3 linked regions of the Solidesulfovibrio fructosivorans JJ] genome follow. The protein of the gene in region 1 interacts with the protein of each later gene in a pairwise test. Links are inferred from orthologs where the notes say so. Each region holds a gene or a part of one and is shown in the gene's direction. Other genes may lie near its edges.

The links.
Region 2: the proteins of ftsZ (region 1) and rlmN interact in binary tests that used the Escherichia coli proteins (3 or more experiments, as listed by UniProt). The link is inferred for Solidesulfovibrio fructosivorans JJ] from one-to-one orthologs.
Region 3: the proteins of ftsZ (region 1) and DESFRDRAFT_RS01650 interact in binary tests that used the Escherichia coli proteins (3 or more experiments, as listed by UniProt). The link is inferred for Solidesulfovibrio fructosivorans JJ] from one-to-one orthologs.

The regions. Positions count from the first base shown.
Region 1 is NZ_AECZ01000005.1:130,561-137,046, forward strand. What follows is about bases 2,532-5,323. They hold ftsZ (cell division protein FtsZ), read left to right. Parts: upstream 2,532-3,174; coding sequence 3,175-4,473; downstream 4,474-5,323. Other genes in these bases: ftsA (cell division protein FtsA), read left to right, coding at 2,532-3,116; DESFRDRAFT_RS05165 (radical SAM protein), read left to right, coding at 4,554-5,323. Outside these bases: DESFRDRAFT_RS05145 (UDP-N-acetylmuramate dehydrogenase), read left to right, coding at 1-733; DESFRDRAFT_RS05150 (cell division protein FtsQ/DivIB), read left to right, coding at 730-1,674; more of ftsA, read left to right, coding at 1,890-2,531; more of DESFRDRAFT_RS05165, read left to right, coding at 5,324-6,197; DESFRDRAFT_RS05170 (DUF6976 family protein), read right to left, coding at 6,372-6,486. UniProt on the Escherichia coli protein: Essential cell division protein that forms a contractile ring structure (Z ring) at the future cell division site. The regulation of the ring assembly controls the timing and the location of cell division.
Region 2 is NZ_AECZ01000008.1:4,725-11,239, reverse strand. Bases 2,380-5,200 are described here. They hold rlmN (23S rRNA (adenine(2503)-C(2))-methyltransferase RlmN), read left to right. Parts: upstream 2,380-3,174; coding sequence 3,175-4,227; downstream 4,228-5,200. Other genes in these bases: hisI (phosphoribosyl-AMP cyclohydrolase), read left to right, coding at 5,035-5,200; DESFRDRAFT_RS07240 (PIN domain-containing protein), read left to right, coding at 4,590-5,021; DESFRDRAFT_RS07245 (AbrB/MazE/SpoVT family DNA-binding domain-containing protein), read left to right, coding at 4,330-4,593; DESFRDRAFT_RS07255 (HD domain-containing protein), read left to right, coding at 2,380-2,633. Also shown: DESFRDRAFT_RS07260 (dihydroorotase), read left to right, coding at 1-1,268; more of DESFRDRAFT_RS07255, read left to right, coding at 1,311-2,379; more of hisI, read left to right, coding at 5,201-5,451; hisG (ATP phosphoribosyltransferase), read left to right, coding at 5,452-6,333.
Region 3 is NZ_AECZ01000002.1:28,204-34,843, forward strand. What follows is about bases 78-3,023. They hold DESFRDRAFT_RS01650 (rod shape-determining protein), read left to right. Parts: upstream 78-1,003; coding sequence 1,004-2,044; downstream 2,045-3,023. Other genes in these bases: DESFRDRAFT_RS01645 (TIGR01212 family radical SAM protein), read right to left, coding at 78-896; mreC (rod shape-determining protein MreC), read left to right, coding at 2,211-3,023. Also shown: more of DESFRDRAFT_RS01645, read right to left, coding at 1-77; more of mreC, read left to right, coding at 3,024-3,140; DESFRDRAFT_RS01660 (hypothetical protein), read left to right, coding at 3,137-3,607; mrdA (penicillin-binding protein 2), read left to right, coding at 3,597-5,468; rod shape-determining protein RodA, read left to right, coding at 5,490-6,602. UniProt on the Escherichia coli protein: Forms membrane-associated dynamic filaments that are essential for cell shape determination. Acts by regulating cell wall synthesis and cell elongation, and thus cell shape.

The DNA.
Region 1 (6,486 bases):
TGGCGGCGGCAGCAACATTTTGGCCGCCGACGGCGAGTTGCCGTTGACCGTGGTCTCGCCCAACCTTCGCGGCGAGCCCGAAACCTTGCGCGAGCGGTTCGCGGGCAAGGTCCGGGTGCGGGTCCTGGCCGGGGTGAAGCTCCAGCGTCTGGTGGCTTGGCTGGCCACGCAGGGGCTTTCGGGACTTCGCGGGCTCATCGGCGTGCCCGGCACCGTGGGCGGGGCCGTGGTCGGCAATGCCGGTTCCTACGGCGACGCCATGGGCGGCGTGCTGGCCCGGGTGTGCCTGTGGACGCCGGAGACGGGCGCGGCCTGGCTGGATCGGGAGGCCTTTTCCACGGCTTACCGCCGGTTTTCGCCCAAGGGCGTGGTCGGATTCTACCTGGTGCTGGCGGCGGAGATCGACTGCGAGCCGCGCGAACCCGTCGCAATCCGCCAGGAGATGGTGGCCTGCCTGTCCAAGAAAAAGGCCAGCCAGCCCATCACCGCCGCCACGGCCGGCTGCGTGTTCAAGAATCCGCCCGGGGCCCCGGCCTGGAAGCTTTTGACGGAAGCGGGGTTTAAGGGAAAGCGGCTCGGCGATATGGCTTTTTCGGAAAAGCACGCGAATTTTATGATTAATTGCGGCAAAGGAACAGGGGGGGAAGCGCTTTCGTTGCTCCAGGCGGCCCGGGAGGCCGTTTTGGCGCAAAGCGGCTATGAACTGGAACCGGAAGTGAGGATCGTGCCATGAACGTCAGGGTAGGAGCGCTGTCGGGACTTGGGGGAAGCTCGTCGGCAAAGCGCCGCCGCAACGGTTATTCGGGTTATGCGCCGCGGGTGACGGTCAAAAGCCGCGTGGTGAAGTCCAAGGGTAACCGCAACCGCAACTATTCGCGCGGCGAATGCTCGCTGCACATGCCCAAGATGAGTCTTGGCGGCATGGGCAGGTTTTGCACCCGGCTTGTCTCCATGGCCGTCATGGCGGTGCTGGTTTTGGCCGTGAGCGTCGGCCTGCTTGCCGGCTACCGCTGGCTGACCACGGTCAACTACTTCGCCCTGCAGCACGTCTCCGTCACTGGTTGTTCGCGCCTGTCCGAGGAGCATATCCGCGATGTGGCCGGGCTCACCCCCGGTGTCAATGTGCTGTCGCTGTCCATGGACAGGATGCGGACCGATCTGGTCCGGGAGCCCTGGATCGACGCCGTGAGTGTGAAACGGGTGCTACCCGGCACGATTCTGGTGGATGTGAAGGAAAAAAGCCCTTCCTATCTTGTGCAGTATCAAGGAACGCTCTATTACGCCGACGAAGGTGGACGCATCATCGACAAGGTTGAGCCGGGGCAATTCGTTTCGTTGCCCCAGATCGAGGTCGAAGCCGGTATGGAGAAGCATCTGCCGCTTCTGGCCGACCTGCGCCACGCCGTGGCCGAGCATCAGGTGCCGTTCGACTTCGGGCAGATCGCCTGGTTGCGCCTGAGCTGGGGCAGGGGACTGGAAATTCGTTTGTTGGACCCGGGGATTCTTCTGTGCCTGGGTTCCAAGCAATGGGACCGCAATCTTTCCCGGATGAATCTGGTTTGGACCGACTTGCGCCGGCGGGGGGAGCTGGGCTCTGTCGGACAGATCACGGCCGAGGGAGACAAGGTCTGGGTGGAAAAACGCGGCAATTCGGGGGATGCGCCGCAAGGCTAGGGGAGCCTCCCTTAGGAGATGCTGCTGTATTTCTTAAGGAATCATGCCGAATCGGTTTTGAGGATGCGGCATGAGGAGCGCGCGGGGCGGGCAACTCCGGCGTTGGAATCCAAATTGCGTCAGAGGCGATTTTGGACATGAAATTGAAGAGCTTTTGACGTAGAAAGCCTCTGGGCATGCCGACGTCAGGAAAGGAAACGTTCAGGGAGCGGTTTATGGCCAGGTCGGAACTTATTGTCGGGCTCGATATCGGCACCACCAAGATTTGTGTGGTCGTCGGCGAACTCTCGCCCGAAGGCGTGGATGTGGTGGGTATCGGCACGAGCCCGTCCACAGGGCTGCGCAAGGGCGTGGTGGTCAATATCGAGCAGACCGTACAGTCCATCAAAAAGGCCCTGGAAGAGGCCGAACTCATGGCGGGTTGCGAAATCCGCTCGGTTTACGCCGGCATCGCCGGCAGTCGCATCAAGGGGTTCAACAGTCACGGGGTCATCGCCGTCAAGGGCGGTGAAGTCGGTCCCCGGGATATTGAACGGGTCATAGACGCGGCCAAGGCCGTGGCCATCCCGCTGGACCGGGAGGTCATCCACATCCTGCCGCAGGAATTTATCGTCGACGACCAGCGCGGCATCGCCGATCCGCTCGGCATGGCCGGCGTGCGCCTGGAAGTGCGGGTGCACATCGTCACCGGGGCCGTCACCAGCGCCCAGAACATCATCCGCTCGTGCCACCGGGCCGGCCTCGACGTTTCGGACATCGTGCTCGAGTCCCTGGCCTCGTCCAAGGCGGTCCTCACCAACGAGGAGCGCGAAATCGGCGTCGCCCTGGTCGACCTTGGCGGCGGCACCACGGACCTGGCCATCTTCGCCAGCGATTCCATCAAGCACACCGCCGTGCTGGCCCTTGGCGGCACCAACCTGACCAACGACATCGCCTTCGGCCTGCGCACGCCCATGGCCTCGGCCGAGAAGATCAAGATCAAGTACGGCTGCGCCCTGGCCGAGATGGTGCCCAAGGACGAGGTCATCGAAGTCATGAGCGTCGGGGGGAGGGAGCCCCGCCGGCTTTCGCGACAGGTATTGGCCGAAATCTGCGAGCCCCGCGTGGAGGAGATGCTGGCCCTGGTGGACCAGGAGCTCATCCGCTCGGGCATGAAGAGCCAGGTCGGCGCGGGCGTGGTCCTGACCGGCGGCACGGCGCTGATCGAAGGCATCCAGGAGCTTGGGGAACAGATCTTCAACCTGCCCACGCGTATCGGCTATCCCGACAAGGTCGGGGGCCTGAAGGACGTGGTCAACAGCCCCATGTACGCCACGGCGGTGGGGCTCCTCATGTACGGCGCGGAAAAGGAAGGCGTGGAACAGCGCTTCCGCATTCGTGACGAAAATGTGTTCAACCGCATTCTGGGGAGGATGCGGAAATGGTTCGTGGACGTAAAGTAGGCGCGTCCACGCAAGAAATTCTGGGGGATAACCAGGGAGTTCGCTAGGGGAGATCGATATGGAATACTTGGAACTCGAACAAGGCTCGAACGCCCGTATCAAGGTCGTCGGATGCGGCGGCGGCGGTGGAAACGCCGTCGAGAACATGATCTGCTCGGCCATGTCCGGCGTGACCTTCATCACGGCCAACACCGACATCCAGGCGCTGCAGAAGTCCCAGGCGGAGTACCGCATCCAGCTGGGCGAAAAGCTGACCAAGGGCCTTGGCGCCGGCGCCAACCCCGACGTCGGCCGTGACGCGGCGCTGGAAAGCATCGACGCCATCCGCGAGGCCATCGGCGATTGCGACATGGTCTTCGTCACCGCCGGCATGGGCGGCGGCACCGGCACCGGCGCGGCCCCGGTCGTGGCCCAGGTGGCCAAGGAGGCCGGCGCGCTCACCGTCGCCGTCGTGACCAAACCGTTTTATTTCGAAGGCAAGAAACGTCTGCTCTCGGCCGAGAAAGGCGTGCAGGCGCTTCGGGACGTGGTGGACTCCATCATCACCATCCCCAACGACCGCCTGCTGTCGCTGGCTTCGAAAAAAGCCACCTTCATCGAGATGCTCAAAAAGGCCGACGAAATCCTCTATTTCGCGGTCAAGGGCATTTCCGACCTCATCATGGTCCCCGGCCTGATCAACCTCGACTTCGCCGACGTCAAGGCCGTCATGAGCGAAATGGGCTTGGCCATGATGGGCTTCGGCACGGCGCGCGGCGAATCCCGCGCCCGCGAGGCGGCGCTCAAGGCCATCACGAGCCCGCTGCTCGAAGACGTCACCATCGACGGCGCGCGCGGCGTGCTCATGAACATCACCTGCGGTCCGGACCTGACCATCGAGGAAGTGGACGAAGCCGCTTCCACCATCACCGAGGCCGTCCACGAGGACGCCAAGGTCTTCTTCGGCACGGTCTTCGATCCCGACGCCACCGACGAGATGCGCATCACCGTCATCGCCACCGGCATCGAGTCGGCCATGCAGCGCGACGCGGCGCCGCAACAAAAGGTCGTGGAGCAAAAGCCCGCCGAGGTCATCACCCACCTGTCGCGGCAAAAGCCCGCCGGCGGAGCGCCCTCGGGGCCCGGCGGGGGGGGCGGCGGCACCGTCCAGAGCCCGCGCAGCGTCCGCGTGCTGTCCACCCAGCAGGCCAACGACTACAATATCCCGGCCTACCTGCGCAAAGGCGGCAAGAAGGGCAACCCCGAGACGGCCCTGAACCAGGCCCCGATCAAGACCCAGCCCGTGGGCGAGGAAGAATTCATCTTCGACGAGGAGGAATTCGAGATTCCTTCTTTCATCCGCATGCAGGCGGACTAGGAGCCGGGAGGAACGCGGTTCCTCCCGGGGCTCCCTGCCGGGGACGCATCCCCGGCCCCCGATACGGGGAAAGGTGACGTTTGAGCGAAACGAGTCGGGCAAGGGTCCATTTCGGCCTGGACAGGCCCGAGGTGCGGGATTTCGGCGGGCGGCTGCCCGTGGCCCTGGCCGTGCCCGGCGCGGAGGGGCTCGCCCTCTCGGCCCTGGGCTGGCAGGCCGTCTGGCGGCTCCTGACGGACGATCAGGCCCTTGCCGTGGAACGGGTCTTCTGCCGGCCGGACGAAGCCCCCATGGCCGAGGATTCCGGCCGTCCCCTGGCCGATTTTCCGGTCGTCGCCTTTTCGCTGTGCTACGAGGAAGACTACCTGCCCGCGGCGGCTGCCCTGACCGCCGCGGATATCCCCCTGACGCGCGACAAGCGGCCCGATTTTCCCATCGTGATGGGAGGCGGGCCGCTTGCCTTTCTCAATCCCGCTCCCTTCCTGCCGGCGTTGGACCTGCTTTTCGTGGGCGAGGCCGAGGCCGGGCTGCCGGAGGTGCTGGCGGCGTTGCGACGGGCCGTTCTCTCCGGCGCGGACAAGGCCGCCTGTCTTGCCGCCGTGGCCCATATGCCGGGCGTGCTCGTCCCGGGCGTCACCCGCACCCCGGTCGCCCGGGCCTGCGCCACGGACGCCGACGCGGCCACGGTGCTGGCCGATCCGGCCCATTCCTGCTTTGTCTCCGGCCACGCGGCCTTTCGCGACATGTTCCTGGTCGAGGTCAATCGCGGCTGTCCCTACGGCTGCCGGTTCTGCGCCGCCGGCTATGTCTACCGGCCTCCCAGGCAGGCCCGCATGGCGGCGTTGCAGACGCTTATCGAGGACGTTTCGCCGCGCAAGGTGGGCCTTGTCGGCACGGCGCTCACCGACTGGCCCGACCTGCTGCCGTTTCTCGCCTGGCTGCGGGAACGGGGAACCAAGTTCTCGCTTTCGTCCGTGCGCGCCGACGGCATCACTCCCGAGCTTTTGACCATCCTGCGCCAGGCCGGCCTTCGCACCCTGACGCTGGCCCTGGAAGCGCCGAGCGAGCGCCTGCGCCGTGCCGCCAACAAACACCTGAGCCTGGACGCGCTTGAAAACGCCGTCGCCCTGGCCGGCAAGTACGGCATCAACCACTTGAAGTTCTACGTGATCGTCGGCTGGCCCGGGGAATGCCCCGAAGACTTCGACGACCTGGCCCCGCTTTTGGCGCGAGTGGCCGAGGCCGCCTCCATCGGCAAGGGCAAGCGCGGCGTGGCCCACGCCACCCTGTCCGTCAATCCGCTGGTTCCCAAACCGGCCACCCCCATGCAATGGGCCCCCATGGCCTCGGTCGCGGCTATCGAGGCGGCTTACGCCCGGGTCCGCGAAGCCGCCAAGCCGCTGCCGGGCTTCCGCGTGGAAGTGGAGAACGCCTCCATGGCCCGCATGCAGGGGCTGCTCGCCCGGGGCGACGAGCGGCTCTTTCCGCTCATCGAGGCGGCGGCCGCCTCCGGCAGCTTCCGCCGGGCGCTCAAGACATGGGACGGCGACGAAGCCTTCTATCTGGACCGCGAACGCGACAAGGATGAAGTCTTCCCCTGGGACATCGTCGATATCGGCGTTTCCCGCGACTTTCTTTGGCGCGAATGGGAACGCTACCAGCAAGGCGTCCCCACGGCCAAATGCCCGCCGGCCGGCTGCGCGGTCTGCAAGCGCTGCCGGTAGCTTTTCGAGCGCCGACTTCGGACATATCGGGGACGGGGGTTGTGGTGGAAGGCGGTCTAACGGTCTGTGGGCACCCAGCGGATACTGGGGACGGCAAATGGTCCCGGATCACATGGTGCCGGCAAGCGAGGCCAAAGCGCTTGGCGGCGCTCCCTCGCTTGCCGGCGTTTTGCCTTAAACGTCCAGGACCTCGAGGTAGACGAGAGTCTGGTTGAGCAACTGGTAGGCGATTTCGCCGAAGGTGACAGGGCCGGTGAAGGGCTCCGTCTTCTTTCCTTCCAATTCGGAA
Region 2 (6,515 bases), on another replicon or contig:
TCCGGGTTCCCGGCCGCGAAGGCGCGTTCGACCTGCTCGTGGCCGAGGGCGTCGTCCGGGAACTGACCGCCCACGATCCGGCCGCGTCCCACGACGGCCATGCGGTGATCGACGGCCGGGAGATGCTCCTCATGCCGGCCCTGACCGATGCCCATACCCACCTGCGCGAGCCCGGCCAGGAATGGAAGGAGGACATCGCCTCGGGACTGGCCGCCGCCGCCGCCGGCGGGTTTTCCAACATCATGTGCATGGCCAACACCGACCCGGTCAACGACACCGCCTCGGTCACGCGGTTCATGCTGCGCCGAGCGGCCGAGTCCTGGCCGAACGGCCCGCGCCTTTTCCCCATCGGCGCGCTCACCGTCGGGCTTCGCGGCAAGGAGCTCGCGCCCATGGGCGAGCTGCTCGAAGCCGGCTGCGTGGCCTTTTCCAACGACGGCGAGCCCGTGGCCGACACCGAGATTTTCCGTCGCGCCCTGGAATACGCCGCCGACCTGGCCCCGGTCATCGACCACTGCGAGGACCCCTACATGGCCAAAGGATCGGGGGCCAACGAAGGGGCCATGAGCGCGCGGCTGGGCCTTCGCGGCCAGCCCGACGCTGCCGAGGCCATCCAGGCCGCCCGCGACATCCTGCTGGCCGAATACCTGGGCGTGCACGTCCATCTGGCCCACATTTCCTGCCGCAAATCCGTGGGACTCATCGCCGACGCCAAAAAGCGCGGCGTCAAGGTCACGGCCGAGACCTGCCCGCATTACCTGCTCATGACCGACGCGGCGCTTCTGGGCTACGACAGCCTGGCCAAGGTCAATCCGCCGCTTCGCACCGACGACGACCGGCTGGCCCTGGTCGAGGCCCTGCGCGAAGGCGTCATCGACATTCTGGCCACGGACCACGCCCCCCACGCGGCCCACGAAAAGGAAACCCCGTTCGAGAACGCCAAAAACGGCATCTCGGGCCTCGATACCGCCCTGGCCGCCCTGTGGGAGCTGGTGCGCCAGGGACGCCTCTCGCCCGAGGACATCGTCACCCGCTTCGCCTGGCGTCCGGCCGAAATTTTCAAGCTCCCGGTCAACCGCTTCGCCCCCGGCGACCCGGCCGACTTCCTGCTCTTCGACCCGGAGGATTCCTGGGTCGTCACCCCCGAAGCCCTGCGCTCCAAGGGCAAGAACACGCCGCTTCTGGGCCAGCCGCTCACCGGCCGCGTGGCCCTGACCGCCGTCGGCGGCGTCGTGGTGCACGACCGCATCCGTCCCGGCCGAACCTGAGACGAAACCCCGACACCCAAACGCTCTCCGGAGGTTTTTTCCATGGCGCAACCCTTCAAGGACGCCAATGCCATCTGCAAGACCATCATGCGCAACGGCTACGATGCCTACGTCATCAACGCCGTGCTCCAGGAAAAAGCCCTGGATCCCGCCGCGCCCGAACTCGACCTGGCGACCGACGCCCCCCTGGCCGAACTGCAAAAGCTTTTCTCCGAAACCGAGGCCGTAAGCGAAGACGGGGCCTACGCCCGGGTGCGCCACGGCGATACGCTGTTCAACTTCCACCCGGCCGAAACCGTGGACGCCTCCCACCCCGAGGAGACCGTGGCCCGGCTCACCCGGCGCATGATCGACCGCCTCGATGCCCTGGGCATCCTGCCGGCCAGCCAGATCAGCCCCTACCTGCCGCACTGCCGCGACGATCACGACGGCTTCGCCGACCTTGCCGGCGGCGAAGTGCGCCTGCTCGGCATCCCCGACGAGTCCATCCGTCAGAACTACCTGCGGGCCGTGCGGGCGCTGCGCTTCTCGGCCAACTACAATATCCCCGTCGAAGCCAATACCCTCATGGCCATCCTGCGCGCCTCGCGCCGCATCCTCGACTACGTCTCCGTCAAGGACATCATGGACGAATGGCGCAGGGTCGAGGCCGAAAACATGGCCACCTTCGTCGAACTGCTCTACGACACCATGATCCTCCACTGGTTCCTGCCCGAAGTGGCGACGCTCGCCCGCATCAAGCAGAAAACCGAAGAGGGCGTCGAATACACGCTCTTCGAGGAAACCCTCGCCGTCATGCGCCACTACCCCGAGGAACTGCCCTACGACTGGTACGGCACCCTGGCCTGCCTGTTCCACGACGTGGGCAAACTCCACACCGCCGAATACGCCGGCGGCGACCTGCATTTCTTCCAGCACCACCAGGTCGGGGCCAAAGTCACCCGCAAGATCCTCTCGCGCCTGGGCTTCCCCCCGGACGAGACCGACCTCGTCTGCAACCTCGTGCGCGGCCACATGCGCTTCCACTTCATGCTCACCGACCGGGGCATCCGCCGCTTCAAGGCCCTGGACCAGTACCCGCGCCTGATCGAAATGGCCCGGGCCGACATCAAAGCTGTCGAAGGTAACTACAAGGAATTCAATCACAATCTCAAAATGCTCGAGCGTACCGAAACGCCCGAGGAAATGCTCGAGCCGCTCCTGAACGGCGCGCAGATCATGCAGCTGCTCGGCCTCAAACCCGGCCCGGTCGTGGGACTCATCCGCGACGCGCTGCTCAAGGCCCAAATCGCCGGCGACGTCACCAGCCTGGAAGAAGCCGAACACTTCGTGCACGATTACTGGAACAAGCAAGAGCTGCACTAGTCGGTCCAGGTGGCCAGGGGCGCCGCCCCTGGACCCCGGCAGGAGAGGCTCCGCCTCTCCTGCACCTCTCCGCCGGGGGGCTTGATGCCCCCCGGACCCCCCTTTACCGGGTTGGGATGGTGAAGCGGGAGGGCGTGGGGTAGGGCTCTTTGGACGGCGGGAGACCGACGTTTGTTGCCGCAATCGGCCCGGCGGCACGAGGCGCGTTGCGCCTCGACGCCGGACGCGATTGCGGCAACAAGGTGCGCCAGCGGCGAAGCGCCGCATTTAAGAAGAAGATACTTTTTCTGAATGTCGCCCCAAAGGGGCGACCGGCGTGGTGGCGGCGGAATTTGCTTGGGACGAGCCTGCCGCAAAGCGGCGGCAGCGTCCCGGCAAATTCCGCCGCCATCTTCACCCAACCGCCTGACCGCGCGCCAATCCCGCTTCCGTCCGGCCAAAGCCGAGTCGGGGGGCCCGGGGGGCCCGTGGCCTCCCGGCGGGGTCCGGGGCGGAGCCCCGCCAGCTCCAGCCTCAACAGTTACCGACAGCCAGAACCGCTATGACGAACCTGATCGACCTGACGTTCCACGAGCTTGAGGCGCTGATCGTGTCGCTTGGCGAGCCGCCGTACCGGGCGCGCCAGGTCTGGCAATGGTTGTGGCAGAAGGGATGCCGCGACATCGGCCGGATGACGGACGTGTCCAAGGCGTTGCGGTCGCGGCTGGGGGAAGTCGCCACGATCGCCTGGCCTGACGTATTGCGGGTGAGCGAGAGCGCTGACGGCACGGTGAAGTTTTTGTTGGGGCTGTCGGATGGCGAGGCGGTGGAGTGTGTTTTGATTCCGGAGAAGGATCACTACACGGCTTGCCTGTCGACCCAGGTGGGCTGCGCCATGGGGTGTGGGTTTTGCGCCACGGGCATGCTGGGGTTTCGGCGCAACATGACGCCTGGGGAGATGTTGGGGCAGGTGTTGGTGGCGCGGCAGTATCTGTTGGACAAGGGTGAGGCGCTGGCGTTGCGCAATCTGGTTTTTATGGGCATGGGCGAGCCGCTTCTCAATTACGACAATCTGGTCAAGACGCTTGAGGCGTTGCATCATCCGCAGGGGCTGGACTTTTCGGGCCGGCGCATCACGGTGTCCACGGCCGGGGTGCGGCGCAATCTGCTGGAGCTTGGGCGCACGGGGTTGTGTTCGCTGGCGGTGTCGCTCCATGCGCCGACCCAGGAGAAGCGGGCGCGGATCATGCCCGGGGCGGCCAAGCTGCCGCTTTCCGAGCTTATGGGGATTTTGCGGGAGTATCCGCTGAAGCCTCGGGAGCGGCTGACCTTCGAGTATCTGCTGCTCGACGGGGTCAACGATGCCGATGCCGATGCGCGGGAACTGGTGCGGCTTCTCTCCACGGTCAAGGCCAAGGTGAATCTGATCGTGTACAATGCCACGCCGGGGCTGCCGTTTCGCCAGCCGGCGGCCGGGCGGGTGGCGGCGTTCCAGGAGATTTTGAAGGCCAAGGGGATCACGGCCACGATCCGCAAGAGCAAGGGGGCGGACATCGCGGCGGCCTGCGGGCAGTTGCGCGCCGAGGCGGAGTGCGCCGGGCGCGGCGACGCATAAAATTCGGCCCGCCACGCGGCGCTTGTCACTCATTTGCCGTTTGAGTAAGGTTATCTTCCTTTTTCGCGCAATATGTGCGTAATGGGCGCCAGAGGAGGCCGTATGGAAACGACGCTTGACGAACAGGGGCGCGTGACCATCCCTGCGGATGTCCTGAAGGATATGGGGCTTGCTCCGGGCTCGCGCGTCATTGTCGAGGGGCAGGACAGCGCCATTGTGATTCGTTCCCTGGATGCGGCATCCGGACTTGTCGAAGAGTGCGGAGTGCTTGTGTTCGGGGGTGAAACGGTCGGGCCGGTCGAGGAGCTGCTTGACCGGGTGCGCGAGGATCGCACCCGCGATGTTTCCGGGCTCTCGGGGCGATGAAGGCGCTTTTTGACACGTCGGTCCTGGTGGCCGCGTTGGTGCAAAGCCACCCGCAGCACCAGCGAGCCTTCGCATGGTATTTGAAATGTCGGCGCGGCGAGTTGGAGATGCTTGTCGCCGCGCATGGATTGGCGGAAACATACGCGTCGCTGACGGTGTATCCGGCGCGGCCGCGCATATCGCCGCGCAGCGCCGCAATGCTTCTCCAGGCAAGCGTTCTTGGCGTTTGTTCCGTCATCACGCTCGATTGCCGCGATTATGTCGCGGCCATGGAGTCGGTGGCTCGAATTGGCCGGGGCGGTGGCAGCATCTATGATGCGCTGCATGTCGTCGCCGCGCGAAAGGGCGGTGCGGAACTGGTGTTGTCGTTTAACAGAAAGCATTTTGAACCGCTTGTCGGTTCGGACCAACAGTTTGTAGAGCCTTAACCCTCCAAAAGAGATATCCCCCTCTTCCAACGCCGTTTCGCTAAAGGAACAGTGCATGAAACGACCCGATTTCGCCAAGTGCGGCGGCCTTGTCCCCGCCATCGCCCAGGAAGCCTGCACCGGCGAGGTGCTCATGATGGCCTACATGAACGAAGAGGCCTACGATAAAACCCTTGAAACCGGCGAAGTGCATTACTTTAGCCGCAGCCGGCAGAAACTCTGGCACAAGGGCGGCACGTCCGGCCATGTCCAGAAGGTCAAGTCCGTGCGCCTGGACTGCGACGCCGACACCATCCTGGTCCTGGTGGAGCAGATCGGCGGCGCGGCCTGCCATGAAGGCTACAAGTCCTGCTTTTACACCGAGATCACAAGCGACGGCGAGCGCACCTGTTCGCCCAAGGTCTTCGATCCCAAGGAGGTCTATAAATAAATGTCCGCCAACAACATCCTCAAACTCGGCATTCCCAAAGGCTCCCTCCAGGACGCCACCATCGCGCTGTTCGAGAAATCCGGATGGAAGATCCGGATGCATCACCGCAATTATTTCCCCGAAATCAACGATCCGGAGCTGACTTGCTCCATGTGCCGCGCCCAGGAGATGTCCCGCTACGTCGAATCCGGCACCCTTGACTGCGGCCTGACCGGCAAGGACTGGATCCTCGAAAACGAGTCCGACGTGGTGGTCGTTTCCGACCTCGTCTACTCCAAGGTCAGCAACCGTCCGGCCCGCTGGGTCCTGGCCGTGGCCGCCGACGCCCCCTACAAGCGTCCCGAGGACCTGGCCGGCAAGAAGATCGCCACGGAGCTCGTCAATTTCACCAAGAAGTATTTCGCCGGCGCGGGCGTGCCCGTGGATGTGGAATTTTCCTGGGGCGCGACCGAGGCCAAGGTGGTCGAGGGGCTGGCCGACGCCATCGTGGAAGTCACCGAGACCGGCACCACGATCAAGGCCCATGGCCTGCGCATCATCTCCGAGCTGCTTTTGACCAACACCCAGCTGATCGCCAACAAGAAAGCCTGGGAAGACCCGTTCAAGCGCCGCAAGATCGAGGTCATCAACATGCTGCTCCAGGGCGCGCTGTGCGCCGAGGGCCTCGTCGGGCTCAAGATGAACGTGCCCGAGGAAAAGATGCCCGACATCATGGCGCTTCTGCCGAGCCTTACCTCGCCGACGGTGGCCAACCTTTACAACAAGGACTGGTTGTCCATCGAAATCGTGGTGGCCGAGGGCACCGTGCGCGACCTGATCCCCAAGCTCCACGACCTGGGCGCCGAGGGCATCATCGAATACGCGCTCAATAAGGTGATCTAGGCGCATCAGCGTTTCCGTCGCCATGCCGAAAAAGGGCCGCGGGTATCCGCCCGCGGCCTTTTTTATTTGGAAGAGTGGATTACGGTCCGCAAGGGAGGGATGGCTGGAAAGTTTTATAGATGATATGATATATTTCTTGAAATAATATCTTATATTGTGACATGCTTTTTCCGGGTACCCTT
Region 3 (6,640 bases), on another replicon or contig:
CGGCGGCAGCCCTGCCGGATGTCGCCTTCTTCGAGGGCGGCGGCGATGGCCTCGCGCACCCCGCGCTTGTCCGCCGCCCAGGCCGGGGCGACGAGTTCCCCGGGCGCGGGGTCGGCGTTTAAGCGTTCGACCACGATGTCCGGCCGCAGCCGGGCGATGGCCTCGGCGACCGCCGCGACGTATGTCTCGCGTCCAGGCGGGACGTAGCCCCCGGCGGCGAAAAGTTCCGCCAGGGACGAGCCGGCGACGACCAGCGTGTTGTGGAATTTCACCCCGGTGACGGGAAGATCATTAATAAAGGAAACGGCGGCCCAAAAATCCGCGTTCGATTCCCCGGGCAGGCCGGCCATGAGATGGGCCGTGACGCGAAGTCCGGCTTCGGCCGTCCCCCTTGCCGCCAGGGCGAAGGCGGCCGCGTCGTGGCCCCGGTTGATGCGCGTAAGCGTCGCGTCGCGAACGGATTGCAGCCCCAGGTCCAGGCAGACGTAGGGAAGGGGCACGGCGGCGAGCAGGGCGGTTTTTTCCGCGTCCAGGCAGTCCGGCCGCGTGCCCAGGCAAAGCCCGCAGACGCCGGGCAGGGCGATAAGCTCCCCAAGAAGCCCCTCCAGCCGCGAGGCCGGGCCGTAGGTGTTGGAAAAGGACTGGAGATAGGCGATAAGCGCCTCGCCGCGTCCCCGGGCCGGCGCAGTGAGCTTGTCCCATTGCGCCCGGAGCCCGAAGCCTTTATGGTACAGTCCCGTTCCCGACCCGGTGGCGTTGCAAAAAAGGCACCCCGCGCGGGAAAGCGCGCCGTCTCGATTGGGGCAGGCGCTGCCCGCATCGAGCGGTATTTTTTTTGCCCGGCGGCCGAAAATCCGCCGAAAGGCCTGGGAAAGGGTATTGTAACGCTGGGTCATGGCCGGTCGCCGGGACGGGAAATCAACCGTTGACAACGCGGTGCGAATCGGCAAACACAACGCGTTTACGAGATCACGAGAGCCGAGTTTGCGGCAAGCGAGGCGCTATGTCCAGGATTTTGGATCGCATATTGGGCCTGTTCTCCAACGATCTGGCCATCGACTTGGGAACGGCCAACACGTTGGTGTTCGTCAAGGGCAAAGGCATCGTTTTGTCCGAGCCGTCGGTTGTGGCGGTGAAAAAGGATCCTCGCGGCGGCAACAAGGTGCTTTCCGTCGGCCTCGAGGCCAAACGCATGCTCGGCCGCACCCCGGGCAACATCGTGGCCATCCGGCCCATGAAGGACGGCGTCATCGCCGACTTCGAGGTGACCGAGGCCATGTTGCGCCACTTCATCTCCAAGGTGCACAATTCCAGACGGCTCGTGCGGCCGCGCATCATCATCTGCGTGCCGACGGGCATCACCCAGGTGGAAAAGCGCGCCGTCAAGGAATCGGCCCAAAGCGCCGGCGCCCGCGAGGTCTACCTCATCGAGGAGCCCATGGCCGCCGCCATCGGCGCCAACCTGCCCATCACCGAGCCGACCTCCAACATGGTGGTCGACATCGGCGGCGGCACCACCGAAGTCGCCGTGATTTCCCTTTCCGGCGTGGTGTATTCGAAATCCGTGCGCGTGGGCGGCGACAAGATGGACGAAGCCATCATGCAGTACGTCAAGCGCAAATATAACATGCTCATCGGCGAATCCACGGCCGAACAGATCAAGATCCAGGTCGGCTCCGCCCACCACTCCACCAGCTCCGGCGAGATGGAGGTCAAGGGCCGCGACCTGGTCACGGGCATTCCCCAGAACATCACCATCACTTCCGAGGAAGTGCAGAAGTCCATCTCCGAACAGGTGGAGAGCATCGTGCAGGCCGTGCGCATCGCCCTGGAACAGACGCCTCCGGAACTGGCCGCCGACATCGTGGACCGGGGCATCGTCCTGACCGGCGGCGGGGCGCTCTTGCGCGGCCTCGACCAGCTCCTGCGCGAGGAGACTTCCCTTCCCATCACCGTCGTCGAGGACCCCCTTTCGACGGTTGTCCTCGGGTCCGGCAGGGCCCTCGACAACCTGAACGTGCTGAAGGAGGTCACGATAGATTAAACCGTCCCCCCAGCGGATCGCGATTGGCCTGCTCATCGTCCTTTTTCTCTATCTGGGCCTTTTTACCTGGAACATCCGGACAGGCTACGTCGACACGCTGGCGAGCCATACCGGATTGGAATTCGCCAGGTGGGTCCTGGCTCCGGGAAAATGGGTTCATGGGCAGGTGGCGTCGTTTTGGACCCGCTACCTGTATTTCGTGGGCATCCGGCAGCAAAACGAAGAGCTGCGTCAGGAGCTTGCGGCCGCGAAAGACGAGCTGTCCAGGCTTCGCGAGAACGCCTCGGAAGTGGAGCGCCTGCACCGGCTGTTGTCCATGACTCCGCCCGGCGATTGGACGCGCCAGGGGGCGCGCGTCATTTCCCATCGCCTGGGGCCCAACGCCGCCCTGGAAACGTTTCTCATCGACAAGGGCAGCGCCTCGGGCGTGACCACCAATACCCCCGTCGTCTCTCCGGACGGGGTGGTGGGACGCGTGCTGCGCTATTCTCCGAGCGCGGCCACGGTGCTGCTCATCACCGACCCCAACAGCCGCATCCCCGTGCTTTCCCAAGCCAACCGCACCCAGGGCATCCTCAAGGGCGAGGGCCCCGGCCACGAGCTGATCCTCGAGTACGTGCCCCAGGGCGCGCCCATCGAGGAAGGGGAGGTCCTGGTCACTTCGGGCCTGGAGGAGATTTTCCCCAAGGGCATGCCCGTGGCCAGGGTGACGTCCGTGGGGCGCTACGGGGCTTCGCTTTTCCAGCTTATCCACGCCGCGCCGCTGTTCGATCCGTTGCGCCTTGAGGAAGTGGCCCTGCTGTTCCGGACGTCCGCCGCGGGCCAGCCCGGCTCCGTCGCCGCGGACAAGGCGGCCCGCTATCCCAAGTCCCCGGCGGCCATCGCCCCGGCCACGCGTCCCGGCGACGGGCAAAAGCCGGCCGACGTGCCCAAGACGCCAGCCGCGGCCGCGCGCCAGGAAGGCGTCGCCCCCGCTTCCGCGCCCCAGGCGGTCAAGGCCGCCCCCGCCGACGGACAAAAGCACGAGACCGCCCCCGCCGACAGGGGCGAGCGCAAAAAACGCCGGAAGCCGCCCCGGCACGCGACAGGCCAATGAACCTGGGCCGCATCGTTTTCTGGGCGCTTTTCACCGTCAGCGGGGTCTGGCTCGAAAACGCCATCCCCGGGGTGGACTTTCTGGCCCCTGGCCTTATCCTGGCCATGCAGGAAGAGAAGTGGACGGTGCCCATCTGGCTCGGGCTGGCCTGGCTTTTCATCCAGGAAGGCACCGGCAGCCTGGCCTTCGGCGCGGGGCTTCTGTGGTACGGCGGACTGGCCGGCCTGTACTTTTTCGGCCACTGGCTGTTCGAAGCCCGCAATTTCCTTTTCATGTTCATCGTGGGGCTGTGCCTCGGGGTCATGCATTTCGTGCTCGTGAACCTCATGGCCCTGCTTTTGGACTGGAGCGTCCCCCTGGAGCGGCTGCTCATGGAAAGCGTGATGCAAGCGTTGATCTTCCCCGTCGAATGGGGACTCATCTACCTGATCCACCGTTATCTCCCGGATACCCCCCATGCGGCTTGACAGCGAAGCGCCCCAGCAACAGGCGCCCCGTTCCGGGCTCGTCCTCATCCAGCTCCTGGTGCTGGGCCTTTTTTGCCTGTTCACCCTGCGCCTGTGGTATTTGCAAGTCCACAAGGGGGCCAAGTTCGCGGAGATGGCCCGGGACAACCAGCTGCGGCAAGTGCTCATCAATTCTGCCCGTGGCCGCATCCTGGATAGAAACGGCGTGCCCGTGGCCGTGTCCGAGCCCTCCTTCGCCCTGGGGCTCGTGCGCGAGGACTGCGAGGACGTGCCCGGGACCCTGGCCAAGGTTTCGGAGTGGACGGGCGTGGACAAGGCGGCGCTGGCCGAGACGTTTCGGCGCGGCAAAAAGCGCGTCAAGCCCTTCGAGCCGCTGATCCTCATCACCGACCTGTCCTACGAGGCCCTGGCCCGCATCGAGGCCAACGAGATGTTCTATCCCGGCCTCACCATCGTCATCCGCCAGAAGCGCTCCTATCCCACCGGCCCGCTCATGGCCCACGTGCTCGGCTACGTGGCCGAGGCCAACGAGCAGGAGCTGGAGAAAAATCCCGAGCTGTCCCTGGGCGATTCCGTGGGCAAGCAGGGCCTGGAATACGCCCTGGAGGACGTGCTGCGCGGCTCCAAGGGCAAAAAGCAGGTCGAGGTGGACGCCTTCGGCCGCCAGCACAACGAGCAGATCCTGGAGCCGCCCCAGGCCGGCAAGGACGTGACGCTCTCCATCGACGTCAAGCTCCAGGAGGCCTGCGCCAAGCTCCTGGAGGGCCAGGCCGGGGCGCTTGTCGTCATGGAGCCCGATACGGGCAAGATCAGGGCCATGGTCAGCGAGCCGAGCTTCGACAACAACCTCTTCGTGCTCGGCGTGCCCACGGACAAGTGGAAGGAACTGCGCGACGACCCCCGCCACCCCATCCAGAACCGGGTGACCCAGGGCATCTATCCGCCGGGCTCGGTCTTCAAGCTGCTCATGGCCGCGGCCGGCCTGTCCGGGGGCTACATCAAGCCCGGCGACGTGGTGAGCTGTCCTCCGGCCTACCGGGTCGGCAACCGGGAATTCCACGACTGGAAGAAATCGGGCTTCGGGTCGCTGGCCATGCGGGACGCCCTGGTCCATTCCTGCGACGTCTATTTCTACAAGCTCGGCGACCGCATCGGCATCGACCGCATCCACGAGTACGCCCTGGCCAGCGGTTTCGGCAAACGCACCGGCATCGACCTGCCCCACGAGAAGGCGGGCCTCATCCCGTCCAAGGAATGGAAGCGCAGGCGCTTCGGCGCCGCCTGGAACCGGGGCGAGACGGTCATCGCTTCCATCGGCCAGGGCTACGTGCTGACCTCGCCCCTCCAGATCACCCGCTACGTGGCCGCCCTGGTCAACGGCGGCAAGCTCATGAAGCCCGAGCTGGTGGAAACCGAAGCCCCGAGGGTGGACGCCGACTTGCCGCTCAAGGACGCCGACCGCCAGTTCATCGTGGACTCCATGGTCGCCACCGTGGAACGGGGCACGGGCAAGTCGCTTTACCGCCCCGATGTCGTCATCGGAGCCAAGTCCGGGACGGCGCAGGTGGTCAAGCTCGTAAACCCCGACGTGCGCGTCAAGGGCAAGTTCATGCCCTACGAGCAGCGCGACCACGCTTGGCTGGCGAGCTGGGGCAAGAAGGACGACAAGACCTACGTCGTGGTCTGCATCGTGGAGCATGCCGGCGGGCATGGCGGCGAAATCTGCGGCCCCATCGAGCGCAAGGTCTTCGAGGAGCTTTTCGGCCCCGCCCCGTCCAAAAAGGCCCGCCCCGCGGCCGCGCCCGAGGCCCCGGCCCCGGAACCCGACCCGACCGCCGCCCCGGGCGAAATCCCGGATTAGACCGCAAGTCAAGGACGTTTCATGCCGTTTGACCGCCGTCTGGTTTTTTCCGTCAACTGGCCCCTGCTGGGGCTGACCGCCCTGTTGTTCGGGGTCGGGGTGCTCAACCTCTACTCGGCCAGCGGCTTCCGCATGGGCGACGAACTGTCCCTGCAGCCCTATTACAACAAGCAGCTCATCTGGGGCCTGGGCGGGCTGTGCTGCATGCTGGCCATGGTGCTTTTCGACTACAAGCACCTGGCCACCATCGCCTGGCCCCTGGCCATTTTCGTGGCCGTGCTGCTGGTTATGGTGCTCGTTTTCGGCAAGACCGTGTCCGGGGCCAAACGCTGGCTGCCCATCGGCGGCTACGCCTTCCAGCCGAGCGAGCTGGCCAAGATCGCCATGCTTCTTCTGGCCGCCAAGATCCTCTCCAAACGCTCGGAGCGCATGGGCTGGATCGATCTGGCCGGCATTCTGGCCGTTTCGCTGCCCATGGCCGGGCTCATCATCGTCGAGCCGGACCTTGGCACCGGGCTCAACGTGCTCCTTTTGGTGTGCGGCCTGATCCTCTACCGGGGGCTCACCGGGCCCGTCTTCAAGACCCTGGCCATCGCCGGGCCGATCCTCATCCCCTGCGGCTGGTTTTTCCTCAAGCCGTACCAGAAGGGGCGCATCCTGACGCTCTTCGACCCCCAGCGCGATCCGCTCGGCGCGGGCTACCACATCATCCAGTCCCAGATCGCCATCGGTTCGGGCCAGATGTGGGGCAAGGGCTTTTTGGAGGGCACGCAAAGCCAGCTGCGCTACCTGCCGGAAAAGCACACCGACTTCGCCGTGGCGGTCTTCGCCGAGGAGTGGGGCTTTATCGGGGCCATCGCCCTGCTGACGCTTTTCTGCCTGTTTCTGCTGCAATTCTACGTCACGGCCAGGAACGCCAAGGACCGTTTCGGCAGCTATCTGGCGGCCGGGGTCTTCTTCTATTTCTTCTGGCAAATCCTCATCAATATGGGTATGGTGCTCGGCATCATGCCGGTCGTTGGCATCCCCTTGCCGTTTATCAGCTACGGGGGGAGCGCCACCATCGTGAACTTCACCCTCGTGGGCATCGTCGTCAACGTCTCCATGCGGCGCTTTCTGTTCAAGAAAGGCTAGCGACGGAGACCTTGCGACGCGCGGGGGTGGTCCGTCGC